2 regions of the Gluconobacter sp. genome follow, and region 1 is predicted to be linked to the other one. Evidence: riboswitches for the same ligand, from Rfam matches in the RefSeq annotation. Region 1 holds a riboswitch; the other holds the start of a gene.
The links. Region 1 has a riboswitch for cobalamin ahead of ABF979_RS03485 (DUF1636 family protein). Riboswitches for the same ligand answer to the same signal wherever they lie in the genome.
Positions count from the first base shown of each region.

Region 2: it holds a riboswitch for cobalamin, as region 1 does, so the genes downstream of both, ABF979_RS08620 (TonB-dependent receptor) here and ABF979_RS03485 (DUF1636 family protein) in region 1, are expected to answer to the same signal.

Region 1 covers NZ_JBDOBO010000003.1:78,733-83,154, forward strand. Annotated here, with positions in the region: gene cobN (cobaltochelatase subunit CobN) at 1-941, opposite strand, end outside; gene cobW (cobalamin biosynthesis protein CobW) at 946-1,998, opposite strand; gene ABF979_RS03485 (DUF1636 family protein) at 1,995-2,408, opposite strand; cobalamin riboswitch at 2,529-2,767, opposite strand; gene cobU (bifunctional adenosylcobinamide kinase/adenosylcobinamide-phosphate guanylyltransferase) at 2,805-3,365, opposite strand; gene cobT (nicotinate-nucleotide--dimethylbenzimidazole phosphoribosyltransferase) at 3,396-4,422, shown strand, end outside.
Region 2 covers NZ_JBDOBO010000018.1:29,577-33,998, reverse strand. Annotated here, with positions in the region: gene ABF979_RS08620 (TonB-dependent receptor) at 1-2,111, opposite strand, end outside; cobalamin riboswitch at 2,214-2,421, opposite strand; gene ftsY (signal recognition particle-docking protein FtsY) at 2,535-3,500, shown strand; gene ABF979_RS08610 (hypothetical protein) at 3,515-3,976, opposite strand; gene ABF979_RS08605 (protein kinase domain-containing protein) at 3,973-4,422, opposite strand, start outside.

The sequences.
Region 1 (4,422 bases):
AGTTCTGGCAAAACGACCTGCATCGCGAGGTCGGATTGCGATAAACCGCGCCCGCTCTCAGCCCATGCCGATGCTGTCACACCAGGCTGCAAAACCTGAAGAACCGGAACAGCAGCAACATCAAGAGGAGATGCCCCCTCTTTTCCGCGTGCAGAAAAGAAGGTCGCGTTCAGAATAATGTCTGGCGGAGTTTCAATCAGGCGGCTTTGAATCCACTCGGCAACATCCGGGTTCTTCAGCGATGCGACATATAGAACATCTGTCGCGACCCCGGACTTTTCCAGTTCATCCGCAAGACCGTCAATAGCAGCTGTATCGGCAGCCAGAAGGTGAGCACGGTAGAAAACAATTGTGGCTCTTAAAGGAAAATCCGCAGTCGTCTGGCGATAAATTCCAGCTGGGGGAAGCGCTGCGGGTTGTCCTGAGACGTCATCTCCGTGTCCGGCAAGATGAGCCATGAGCAAAAGGGCACGATGCACATTCTCAGGACCACCTTCCCTCAAAAACCCCGTGAGTCTGGAATGCTTTTCTGCTTCGATGCTGGACCACTCTTCAAGCCGTGCATCCTGACGGGCATCTCCGGGCAACAGAGCCAAGGGAGTGCTGTTCCTGCCACAAAAATTCTGGAGTTCTTCCGCCCCATAGCGCCAGTAATCCACGCCACCCAGAAGCCGTGCGATGACGCAGCGGGACGATGCTATGGTCTGCTCAACGTATAAATCGACCGACATGGGGTGTCTGAGGCGAGCAAGACTAACCAGTCGCAGCGAAAAACCTGCGCCGGTCGGGGCCTGCTCATTCAAACGGGAATAGGCCCGCTCAAGCGCCAGAAGATCGCTATCCGAGAAGGACAGAAACACGACATCAGCAGGCGCATGACCGAGATCCTCGGCCACGTCCTGATCGTCTATTCCGTGTCGTTCCCGGACAAGCAGATGCATCAGGTCAGTCCGCCAGCAGTGCGGCTTCGATGGCTGCGCGATCCAGGCCTGTCTGGCCAATTACGACGAGACGCCCGTCCCGGCCTGCATCTGCGAGAGGCACATCAAATTCATGACGGAAACGGGTTCCGACACCCTGCACGGCCAATCGCATTTTCTTGCCCTGCACGGCTGCAAAGCCTTTCATACGGAGGATATCGAATTGCCCCGCAACCTCACTCAAGCGCTTGAGTAATGCTTCAGCACTTTTCTGCTCTGGAAGGACCACGACGAAACTCTCGAAGTCATCATGTTCGTGGTCATCTGCGCCATCATGATTGGACGGACGAGCCTGGAGATCGTCTTCGGCACCGGCACCAATCCCCAGCAGAACAGCGGGGTCCAGGCGTCCCTCTACTGCGCGCAGCGTAATAACTTTCCGCGGCACAGCCTCCGTAATGCCCTTTTCAACCGCATCAATCCCGGCTTCGTCCAAAAGATCAGTCTTGTTCAGAACAATCAGATCCGCCGCATTCAACTGATCTTCATAGACTTCAGCCAATGGATTATCATGATCCAGCGAAGGGTCGGCAGCCTGCTGTGCGGCAACGGCTTCCGGATCGTCCGCAAAGCGACCCGCGGCGACAGCAGGTGCGTCCACCAGCGTAATCACACCATCAACGGTCATGCGGGTACGGATCCCGGGCCAACTGAATGCCTTGAGAAGAGGCTTGGGCAGCGCAAGGCCAGATGTCTCGATCACGATGTGCTCTGGCGGATCAGGACGATCGATCAGAGCCTCCATGGTCGGAATGAAGTCGTCTGCAACCGTGCAGCAGAGGCATCCGTTGGTGAGCTCGACGATATCCTCGTCAGCACATCCTTCGATCCCGCAGGACCGTAGAATTTCTCCGTCGATCCCAAGTGAACCGAACTCGTTAACAACGATCGCAATACGGCGTCCGTCAGCCTGCGCGAGAAGATTTCGCAGAAGGGTTGTTTTCCCTGCCCCCAGAAAACCCGTGATGATCGTAACCGGAATCTTGCGACCGGAGCCTGAAACAGTCTGGGACATCATGAAAGTTCCTGTGAAGCAGACAAAGAAGATGGAAGACGGGCGATAACCATATCAGAAAGCGATGCGGGTCGCTTTGACGGCATCACTGTTCCGGTTTTCGATGCTCGGTAAAGCTGAAGGTAAGCCAGCAGGTCAGACAGCTTTTCCGGACCAAGCTCACCTAAAACAAAAGTCCATTTTTCCGGCATGGAAAGCGTGGCAATACAGCCTCGGCTACAGGCTGCCATACATTCAACGGGCTGGACGCTGAAATCGCCTTCAGCAGCCTGGTCAAGCAAGGCATCGTAGAGCTGCCGCCCCTGAACAGGGTCATTCCCAACCGGTAGACTGCGACGACACGTCACACAGACATGGAAAACTGGCGAAACGGATGACTGGCCCGCTTCAGCATAAGGCAGGGTATCTGCCATGGTTTCGTCTCTCTTGCAGCCACAACGGCATAACAAAAGGCGCGATGAAAGGCCTTCGCAATCGCGAAAGTGACACGCACATGATGGCGCGCCCTCACAGTCCGGGCACCCCGCCGGATCATGACACTTGGCTCAGATGGCAGGTCTCCTGACTCACGGCTGAGGCGCCATTAGCACCTCCTCTCCCACCGGGCCTTCCCAGATCGAAATCCAGTGGCTGCCTTTCCTGAAAGAAAGACTGGCAGGACAGAAAACCGTCCACAGTTGCGGGGGCAGTGCCGGGTTTGACCTACTTCTAAGGCCGCACCAGCTTCCCTTTTCATCCTCTTCCCAGAGGAACCATCAAACCCTCTCCTATCTCTGGGATGAAAGCGTGTCAAAGCCCGGGAAATGGGCTCATTTCATTTTCAAAGACAAACCCGCCGCCACAAACAGTACTTCTCCGGCGACTGCGGCGATCTTCTGATGAAGAAGACCCGCTTCATCGCGAAAACGACGAGCCAGGGCATTGTCCGGGACAATTCCGAGCCCTACCTCGTTGCCCACAAGAACGGTCCGGCCTTTCCGTGCTTGCAACGCCTCGAGAAGGTCTTTCGTCGCGGCGTGTATATTACGGTCTTCCAGAATGAGATTTGTCAGCCATAAAGTCAGGCAATCAACCAGGACCGGTGCGCCCTGCTCGACCTGTAAGACACCAGCGATATCAAATGGCTCTTCAACTGTATGCCACCCTTTGTTCCCACGGGTGGTACGGTGCAAATCTATCCTGGCCTGCATTTCCTCATCAAAAGCCCGACCGGTCGCGAGGTAAACCCAAGGGGCCGGAAGACCAGTGATGATTGCCTCAGCGATCCTGCTTTTTCCTGACCTGGCGCCCCCGAGGACCAGTGACACATTCGGCAGTCCTGTTTGAGTGGTGGTCTGTGCCACAATGTCTCCTGCGCCTTCTTCTTGCATGGTCCCTGATAACAGCACAAAAGACCTGTCATGCCATCGCACATCATGCCCTCGTTCTGTCAGCCTCCTTTCGCCAGCATTGCAGAACTTCGCACTGCCTGCCTGTCACTTCCAGACCCCGACCCAAAAGTCGCCGCCCTGATAGCGGAGCGAGACGCAACTCTGACCAAACCTCCCGGCAGCCTCGGGCGGTTGGAAGAGCTATCCATTTGGCTCGGTGAATGGCAGGGCCATCAGAAACCAACGCTAGAGCACGTTCAGATAACGATTTTCGCAGGGAATCATGGTGTGGTCCGCCGGGGCGTATCTCCGTGGCCTTCGGATGTTACGGCCCAGATGGTGTCGAATTTCCAGCGTGGCGGCGCAGCAATCAACCAGCTTGCCCGAAATGCTGGTGCGGACCTTGCTGTTGTTCCCGTCCGAAACCTAACGGCCACGGCAGATTTCACAGCGTTCCCAGCTATGAGCGAAGAGGAGTTCCTTGATGCGGTCTCGGTCGGATACACCGCTGTATCCCCCATGCTGGATCTGTTCTGCCCAGGCGAAATGGGCATCGGCAACACAACCCCTTCCGCCGCACTCTGTGCTGCCCTTCTAGGAGGCACTGGCGCGGACTGGGCAGGACGTGGAACGGGTCTCGATCAGGCGGGCGTTAACCTCAAGGCTTCTGTTATTGATGAGGCCCTGTGTATGCACGCGGCGTCACTTAGCGACCCCTTGGATACCGCACGTTGTCTGGGTGGTTACGAACTGGCCGCCATATTGGGAAGTGTTCTGGCCGCCAGACACCATCGTATCCCGGTTCTGCTTGACGGCTTCGTCTGTACCGCAGCCGTGCTGCCATTGATCAAACTGACTGCCTCAGCACTCGACCACACAAAGCTCTCGCATTGTTCCGCTGAAGCTGGTCACCGCAGGCTGGCAGATGCCCTCAGGCTGAAACCAATACTGGACCTGGGCTTGCGCCTCGGAGAGGGATCTGGGTCTGCGGTTGCCATTCCCGTCCTCAGAGCAGCATTGGCCTGCCACAACGGTATGGCGACGTTCGCAGAGGCTG
Region 2 (4,422 bases), on a different contig from region 1:
TTGAAGACGTTAAAGACATTTGCTTCGAGTTTCAGATTTTTGGTGAAGCAATAGCCAATATTCAAATTGAGTTCCTGATATCCCTTGGACCGCAGGCTGTTATCCTCCACCAGCGGATATCCCCCCAGCCAGCGTACCTGCAAACCGCCATACCAGGGGCCGCGATCTGCAAGGATGCCGAATGACCAGACGAAACTTGGGGCATTCGTCACGTACCGACCATCAATTCCATAGCTGGCCAGATCTGACGCCTGATAACGCGCTTTCGCAAAGGACAGATCCGTATTCAGTTCAAGCCAGGTAACCGGATTATACTGTGCGGAAAACTCAATTCCCTCCCGACGACTGGCAGGGCCAGGAGAGGTAACACCAGCGTCGCCGTCGTAACTCAGCTCAGACGCAAAATCGATGATGAAGGCAGCCGCCTGCACATTCAGATGACGGAGAGGCGTAGTCCGTACACCGATTTCACCGCTGACAGCCGACGTCATAAGAGGAACTTTAACCGATCCTTTGGCAAATTCGTCTGACGCATAAGAACCAGACACTGAGCGGAAATCGTTGGAGTGGAACCCTCTTCCGCCACTCAGATAGAGTTCGGTTTTCTTCCAGGGGCCAAACACCAGACTTCCCTTGGGTTGAAACAGCCACTGATGCTTTCTGGTCAGGCTGCCATCAACAAGATTTTCGTCTGTACCGCCCTGATAGTCTTCACGTAAACCAACAACCATTCGAAGCCAGGGTAACCAGTGCGTCGTGTTCTGGACAAAAAGACCGACAGCTCCAAGATCGATGTTATCCCCGTTACACAGGTCAGGCACCGTGCTCTCCAGACTGGATGGGCACTCCGGCAGCGTGACACGCTGGTGGGTATGGCGCCGATCCACATACAGAAAGTCGTAACGTCCCTGAACGCCAACCTGAGTATCAGTCCGGATACGGCCCACATGGTCCTGTCGGAAATAGACACTGCTTCCGCCAAGCGTAGTTCGTGTCTCGTCCTGCTGCTGCTGATCTCCGTTTACTGGGTCATCCAGATAATGCGTGAAGTTGTTCCAGAGCGTCAGCCGGTCATGAATGGCAAAAGCACTCGTAACCCATTTCCAGTCATCGCCAGCAAGATGATAATGCGCTGACAAACTGTAGCGCTCCGAAAAGCCGCCATCGGTCGGGTCCAGAGAGCCATAGCGGCTGATAAGCCCCTCACTATAGGCCGCCACCGGTTGATCGTTTGTGGCCCTCCATTGACCGCGATAAAACATCCCCGTCAGGTCAAAGCCTTTGGTGGCGGTTCCGTGGGTGTAATGCGTCAATGCACGGATGCTCCGGGCATTGTCCGGATATTTCCAAGGACCGTCTGAATGAGAAATATTGAAGGCATTGACCCAACGATCGCCATTAGAAAATCGGGCCGTACCGCCAATGTAAGCCCGATAATCCCCTAGCGTTCCGGCACTCAGGCTAATCTGACGGGCGATGTGATCTGCCAGCTTCATGTGATCAGACCCGGCCACACCAAAATCCCCGATATCTGCGTGAAATGGCCCTTTGGTATAATCAATGCCTGAGAGTGTTTCGGGTATCAGGAAATTCAGATCCGTGTAGCCCTGACCATGCGCGTTACTGACGCCATTGACCGGCATGTCATCAACAAATGTTGCCAAGTCCGTGCCATGATCCAGATTAAAGCCCCGCAACAGGAATTGATTGGCCTTTCCCTCCCCGGAATGAGACGTCACCACCAGTCCGGGAACAGCCTCCAGAATTTGCCCCACGCGATACGCAGGCCGCTGCTGGATTTCACGTGCGGTTAAAGATCCTTCACTCGCCGTGTCCGCTCGTCCCAGAAGATTACGGCGGGAGGCCATGACACTGATGCGCTCCACCAGATGGTTTTGCGCCGCAGAAGTGGTTTTCTTTTCCAAATGTCCGGATGCTTCGACTTTATCCGTATCAGACGCCCCTTCTGCAGCAACTGCCAGTGTAGGGCCCATGAGCAAGCCGCTTATCACAACGGACACAGAAATAGTCGATCGTCGCCAGTTGCAACGACGCTTTTGAAAAGGAACAGCACTTTGCCTGAGGCGCTCTTCCGGTAACAGTACAGTCATATGAGCCCTGCTCGGTATGACAGGAACAGGGCAGACACGTTCGCAATCCGGCTGTCACAGAGGACTCCGGAACGCCACAAACAGCCGCCCCGGGCACCCCGCCGGTGGTTGAAATTGCATGGCAGGTCTCCTGGCTCACGGGTCTTCGCAGCCACCCTGTCTTCCCAGAGGCATAGGCACTCCAGTGACATCAGTCGGGTGACGGCTCGCCATTTACAGTTGCGGGGGCAGCGCCGGCCTTACACCGGACTTCCCTCTTAGCTTCACGCCACAAAACCGAGGGTGAAGAACCATACCGAAACACAAAAACTGAAACGCTTCCGTACTGTCAATGTCTGAAACACTCCTCCAAAGGCACGTTTGCCCTCAGGAAATCGACGCTACAGACTTGACGTTGGGCCTGACCTGTCCGAACTCCCGTGCATGGCTGGATTTTTCTCACGACTCAAACAGGGTCTTTCACGCTCGAGCTCACGTCTCGGAGCTGTATTCACGCATCGCAAGCTGGACGATGCCGCTCTTGAAGAACTCGAAGACGAACTGATCGCGGCAGACCTGGGTCCTGTCGTAGCAGAGCGCGTTATCGAGAGCTTTCGAAGCTCCCGTTTTGGCAAGGACGTCACAAGTGACGAAATTCGCGATGCCCTGGCCGAAGAGATTGCACGGGTTCTGGAGCCCGTTGCGATCCCGTTTGAGCCTGATCCGAAGAAGAAGCCCCATGTCGTCCTCGTGGTCGGCGTCAACGGTGTAGGCAAGACCACAACCATCGGCAAAATGGCCCGCCATTACAGTGAAGAAGGCAAATCCGTCATGCTCGTGGCGGGAGATACCTTCCGTGCTGCGGCGGTCGAACAGCTTCAGGTGTGGGGGCAACGCTCAGATGTGCCCGTTATCGCGGGAAAACACGGAGCTGATGCTGCTGGCCTCGCCTATGACGGTATCAAACGCGCGACCGAAGAGGGCAAAGACCTCCTCTTCATCGATACCGCCGGCCGCCTGCATAATAAGGGCGCGCTCATGGAAGAGCTGGCCAAGATCATCCGCGTCATGCAGAAATTCGACCCAACCGCCCCGCATTCCGTATTGCTGGTGCTGGATGCAACGACCGGTCAGAACGCCATTGAGCAGGTACGGGTGTTCCGTGAGCTGGTGAACGTCACAGGCCTGATCGTGACCAAACTGGACGGTTCTGCCCGCGGTGGAATTGTGGTCGCACTTGCAGAACAGTTCAAACTGCCCGTGCACATGGTCGGTGTCGGCGAACAGGCCGAGGACCTGCGCCCGTTCTCAGCTCAGGATTATGCGCGCGGTCTTGTGGGTGGCGCTACGGGAGATCTTGCCTCCCGGCTTGTCGAGAGCCCCTCAGAAGAAGAAACTCCGGAAAATTGAAGAAACAGGCCTCTTCAGGCCTGCCTCTCACTGTCTGAAGTCAGCCATTCCTCTCGCAGGGCGTCGATCTTCTTTTCGATGCTCCTGCGCTCCCTGCGAACGTAATCCGCATACCAAAGCCTGGCACCAATGGCAGACGCTTCCGCGACAAGCCACGCCACACCAACGGCCATCCAGTCCATGACAAGAAGCATTGGCTGCATAATTTGCTGGGTACAGGCATCCCAATCCCCATGCGACAACCATGCTTCCCTCAGGGGATGAACCATGACAGCCCCCAAATAAAACAGAACGATCATGATCCGCTGCCGATCAGCATCAGGATCGATAAATCGAAGCACGATCAGAGGCAGCAGCAGGACACCACCCACAAGCAGACTGCCCGGCACATAGGCCAGAAGCAGGCCAAGGATGAGGCCGTGCCACCATTTGAAACTGGCCTCTGGCACGCGCAAACGCCCTGACTGGCGCGTCATTCACAAAACTCCAGCCAGATGCTGGCCATGGCGACAGCAATCCCGATCAAGAGTGAAAAGAACTCTCCAGCATTACGGGCCTGTTTTTCATGGACAGCTTTGCGGGCGGGCTCCTCCTCGAGAACTTTCTCAAGATGGGCAATCTCTGCTTCAGCCTGCCGAGCCAGTTTGCGATCATGCTTCAAACCCGCAGGGTCCGTGACGTTATCAAGAAATTTCGTAAGATTTCCTGCTTCCGCCAGCTGAAATAACCGGGCACGACGCTTTATTCTGGTCGTTCTGCTCCGCCACTGCTTGAGCTCGATTTCCAGCAGCGAAAGCGCCCGCTTTGCCACCGAACTAAGAGGCGTCTTGTCGAAACGGCGCTGGGCGGCAGCCATCAACGTCAGATCTGAAAGCCAGGACGGAAGCCCCGCTTTCTGGGACTGCGCTAGTGGGATGATCCC